DNA from 2 places in the Bordetella bronchialis genome. Region 2 is predicted to be linked to the other one. Evidence: predicted binding sites of a transcription regulator. Region 2 holds the regulator's gene; the other holds the start of a gene.
What was found. Region 2 encodes FliA, which starts transcription of late flagellar genes. Its sites were predicted from a motif close to CTAAAGTTTNNNNNNNNNNNGCCGNTA; they were not measured.
Positions count from the first base shown of each region.

Region 1: the regulator FliA is predicted to act here: its motif matches at 1,286-1,312, upstream of BAU06_RS06210 (FlxA-like family protein).

Region 1 covers NZ_CP016170.1:1,398,767-1,401,159, forward strand. Annotated here, with positions in the region: gene BAU06_RS06205 (histidine phosphatase family protein) at 1-512, opposite strand, end outside; gene BAU06_RS06210 (FlxA-like family protein) at 748-1,197, opposite strand; gene BAU06_RS06215 (solute carrier family 23 protein) at 1,360-2,393, shown strand, end outside.
Region 2 covers NZ_CP016170.1:2,554,189-2,556,581, forward strand. Annotated here, with positions in the region: gene BAU06_RS11225 (FliC/FljB family flagellin) at 1-258, opposite strand, end outside; gene BAU06_RS11230 (RNA polymerase sigma factor FliA) at 452-1,207, opposite strand; gene flhD (flagellar transcriptional regulator FlhD) at 1,630-1,953, shown strand; gene flhC (flagellar transcriptional regulator FlhC) at 1,976-2,393, shown strand, end outside.

The sequences.
Region 1 (2,393 bases), 1.2 Mb from region 2:
GTCAGCGGAATGCCATGGGCATGGCGCCAGACGATATCCAGCACGCCGCCGTGCGTGAAGACCAGCACGCGCTCGTCCTGATGGCGCTGGGCGATGTCGTCGATGGTGGCGACGATGCGATTGTGGAACTGGCGCAGGGTTTCGCCGCCATCCAGGATGCGGTCCGGTTCACGGCTTTTCCATGCGGCAGCGGCCTGCGGCTGCTCGATGTCCAGCCGGTCCATCGTGACGCCTTCCAACACGCCATAGCAGCGTTCGCGCAGTCCGGGTACGGGCCGCACCCGCAGTTCCAGGCGCGCCGCGGCGGGCTCGGCGGTTTGCAGCGTGCGTTGCAGGTCGCTGCTGTACAGCGCGTCGAAAGGGCCGTTGCGCGCCTCGTGGTGCAGGCGTTCTGCCAGGCGTTGCGCCTGGTTGCGGCCGTGCGCGTTCAAGGGCGTGTCCTGCCAGCCTTGCAGGCGGCGGGCACGGTTCCAGTCGGTCTCACCGTGGCGGATCAGCCAGATTTCTGTCATGACATTGGGGAAAAGGATGGCCCGGCGCCTGGCATGCGGGCGCCGCGGGCAAACCTCGATAGTATCCACAAAACCCGGCAATGGCGTTGCCGTCCCGGGTATGGCGTCGTGGATGGGCACGAGGCCGAATGACCGGCCCATCGGCCCTGGCCCGTACCGTCCGGCGGGCCCACGCATCGTCCAGGTCAAGGGGCGGCGGCGCGGTACGCGGCCCGGCCGGCCGCTGTGCGCGCCCTCAGGCGGTGACGCCGCCCTTGGCTTCTTGCGCCTGCTTGGCGATCAGCGTCGCGATCTGTGCCTGCAGGGTGGCCGCCTCCGCGTTCAGCGCCTGCAGCTGCGGCGCCTTCTGCTCGTCCGGTATGCGGCTGGCCTGCAGCCGCTGGATCTGCAACAGCACCTGCTTCAGCTGCCGTTGCAGCTGCTTGATCGTCTGGGTGGTGGCATCGCCGCCTTCGGTGTCGGTGGACGACGCCTGGCCGCCGGCCGCCGCCCGGGCGGAGAAATTCCGGCTTTTGGCGTCGCCGCCGGCCGAGGACGCCGCGCCGCTGCCGGCCTGGGACGCATCGCCCGCCTTGGTGGCCGCGTCGCCGTCTTGCGCGGCCGTATTGTTCTGGACGGATCGGGGGCCGAGCAGCGTCGACGCGTAAGCCGAGCCGAGCGTGGAGGAAATCACCGAGATCGTCATGCCTTTTTCCCTGATGTGTCGGCGCCGCGGGGCGCCGGATACCCTGGCGCGCCGGCGTCGAAACGGGGCCGGGGCCGCCATGGATGAGTAACGGCACGCTACCGCAAAAACTTGAGCCCCGATAAACTTGCGGCCGCCTTAATACACAAGCGAGGGGAAGGCATGTCCGGTTCGTATTTTCCGCGTTGGCGCCTGGTGCGCGAAATCCCGTCCGACGCCGTCATGGCGCCCGATGAGCGCCTGCCTTGGCCCAAAACCGTCGCCATGGGGCTGCAGCATGTGGTCGCGATGTTCGGGTCCACGGTACTCGCGCCCTTGCTGATGGGCTTCGACCCCAACGTCGCCATCCTGATGTCCGGCGTCGGCTCGCTGATTTTCTTCCTGTTCGTGGGCGGCCGCGTGCCCAGTTACCTGGGCTCCAGCTTTGCCTTCATCGGCGGGGTCATCGCGGTCACGGGATACACGGGTGCCGGCCCCAATCCCAATATCGGCGTCGCCCTCGGCGGCATTATCCTGTGCGGCCTGGCCTACACCCTGATAGGGATACTGGTGTGGGCCGCCAGCGCCGGGGCCGGCGGCGGGGCCCGCTGGATCGAGGCGCTGATGCCCCCGGTGGTAACGGGCGCCGTGGTCGCGGTCATCGGCCTGAACCTGGCGCCGGTTGCCGCCAAGGGTGCCATGGGCGCATCCGGCTTCGATGCCGCCATGGCCATCGTCACCGTTCTGTGCGTGGGCGGGATCGCGGTCTATACCCGCGGCATGTTGCAGCGGCTGTTGATCCTGGCCGGACTGGTCCTGGCCTGCGTCATTTACGCGGTCTGCGCCAATGGGCTGGGCCTGGGCAAGCCCATGGACTTCTCCGGCGTGGCGCAGGCGGCATGGCTGGGGCTGCCGCATTTCGCCGCGCCGGTTTTCCAGCTTTCCGCCATGGGGCTGCTGGTGCCGGTGGCGGTCATCCTGGTGGCGGAGAACCTGGGACATATCAAGGCCGTCAGCGCCATGACCGGCCGCGATATGGACCGCTACCTGGGACGCGCCTTCGTCGGCGACGGCGTGGCGACCATGGTGTCTGGCGCCGTGGGCGGCACGGGCGTGACGACGTACGCCGAGAATATCGGCGTGATGGCGGTTACGCGCATCTACTCCACCGTTGTTTTCGCGGTGGCCGCCCTGATCGCCATCCTGCTGGGTTTTTC
Region 2 (2,393 bases):
GTTGATTTCGTTCAGGGCGCCTTCCGTCGTTTGCGCGATGGAGATGCCGTCGTTGGCGTTGCGGGCAGCCTGGGTCAGGCCGTTCACGTTCGCCGTAAAGCGGTTGGCAATTGCCTGACCAGCGGCGTCGTCCTTGGCGCTGTTGATACGCAGGCCGGAGGACAGGCGCTCGATCGCAGAGCCCAGGGCCGACTGCGAGTTGTTCAGGTTGTTTTGAGCAACCAGAGAAAGATAGTTGGTATTGATCACTGCAGCCATGAATAGCTCCCAAGAGAGAAAGGCTTCTTCAAACCGGGCAGCCAGGCCGCCCTGCGGGCACGGTATCGTCCACCGGAGAGATGGGCCGCATGCCGCGCCGCTGACTGGGTAACGGCAAGCCGGCGTAAACCTTTAGGGGGAGGGGGAGCGAAAAATTTCCATATGTGGCACAGCGGACCCGGGCGGCGGCGCCTCAGGCTATGGAGGCCACCCGGACATCTTCCGGCAATTGCTGCCAGGCGCCTTCCTTCAGCCTGGCGCGCAGCCGGCCCATGGCCTGGGAGCGAAGCTGGCACACCCGCGCCTCGGTCACGCCCATGACCGCGCCGACTTCCTTCAGATTGAGCCCCTGCTCGTAGCACAGGGATAGCAGCAGCTTCTCGCGCTCGGGGAGGGCGGCGATGGCCTCGGCCAGGGCGCTGCGGAAGTCTTCCGCCAGCAAGGCCTCCAGCGGATTGCCGGACCCGGACGTCTCTGCGGCGCCGGCGGCCCAGTCGCCGTCGCGGCCTTCGCCGGCGTTTTCCGAGCCGAAGTCCTCGTAATGGACGATCTGCGCTCCCTGCGCGTCATAGAGCAATTGATGGTATTCGCCCAGGGGCAGCTCCAGGTGTCCGGCGATTTCCGCCTCGCTGGGCGGGCGCATCAGCTGTTGCGTGAGCTGCGCGATGGCCTGGTCGATGCGCTTGGCCTTGCTGCGCACGCTGCGCGGCAGCCAGTCCTGGTTGCGCAATTCATCCAGCATGGCGCCGCGGATGCGCGCCGTCGCGTAGGTCTCGAACTGGGCGTCCGCCACCTCCTGGTAGCGGCGGGCCGCATCCAGCAGACCGATCATCCCCGCCTGGATCAGGTCGTCCAGTTCCACGCTGGCGGGCAGGCGCGCCAGCAGTTGCAGGGCCAGCTTGCGCACCAGGGGGGCGTACTCAGCCAGGCGATCTTCGGAAAGGGGCATTGCACTCGACTAGAAGGTTGACCCGTCGCCCGCCACGTTGTGGTGTTGCCTGCGCGCGACATCGTTAGGTCTGGCGGTCCGACCAGCCAGACTCATCCCGAAACCATGTTTCACCTTGCATTGTGAGTACTTCGCCACGTTTCATTGGCACAAAGACACAAGCTTTCTAATGGTTGTTTACGGAATTGCCTTACACTCACAAAAGTCTTTGTTGCTATATATGTCCTTTCGGTGCGATATTTCACTTGTTCCAAAGATTTGTCATGTCTGTCACACAAAATGACATTGCGCATGGTAAATTGTATGACTTGTTGGAACAAACGAAATATTTAGACATTTGTTGCACTCCCGTAGTAACCCAGCCGGCACGGGGGTCGGCTGGTCCCAGGACAGAACCGAAATAGTGAACAAGGGATATTCCGATGAAACAGCCTGAGAACACTTTGCTCGCCGACATTCGAGAAGTGAACCTGTCCTACCTGCTCCTCGCGCAGCGCATGCTGCGCGATGATTATGCGGCTTCCATGTTCCGCCTGGGCTTCAGCGAACAGGTGGCGGACATCCTGATGCGGCTGTCGCCGGCGCAACTGGTCAAGCTGGCCAGCTCCAGTTCCTTGCTGTGCCGCTTCCGCTTCGACGACTACAGCCTGTTGTCGGCGCTGACGCACGACGTACTGGGCGGGGCCCTGCAACAGGCCCACGCGACCATCCTGCTGGCCAAGCAGCCCGTCGAGCAGCTGGCCTGATCTTTCTTATCCCGCAAAGGTCATGGCTATCAAAAGCGTTTCCCAAGAAGCCGACGAGATTCTGCTGGCCAGCGCCATGATCGGTCTCGGCGCCCGCCTCCAGGTCCTGGAGTCGGAAACCAGCCTGAGCCACGACCGGCTCGCGCGGCTGTACCGCGAGATCCGCGGTTGCTCGCCCCCGAAGGGGATGCTGCCGTTCTCGGTGGACTGGTTCATGACCTGGCTGCCGAACATCCATTCGTCCCTGTTCTACAACGTCTATAAGTTCCTCAACGAGCACACCGGCAGCAAGGGCGTGCGGGCCATCATCGATGCCTACCGCCTGTACCTGGAGCATGCCGGCGTGGCCGATCCGGAGCAGGGCGAGCCCGTGCTGAGCTTCACCCGGGCCTGGATGCTGGTGCGCTTCTTCGACGGCAAGATGCTGCAATTGTCGGAAT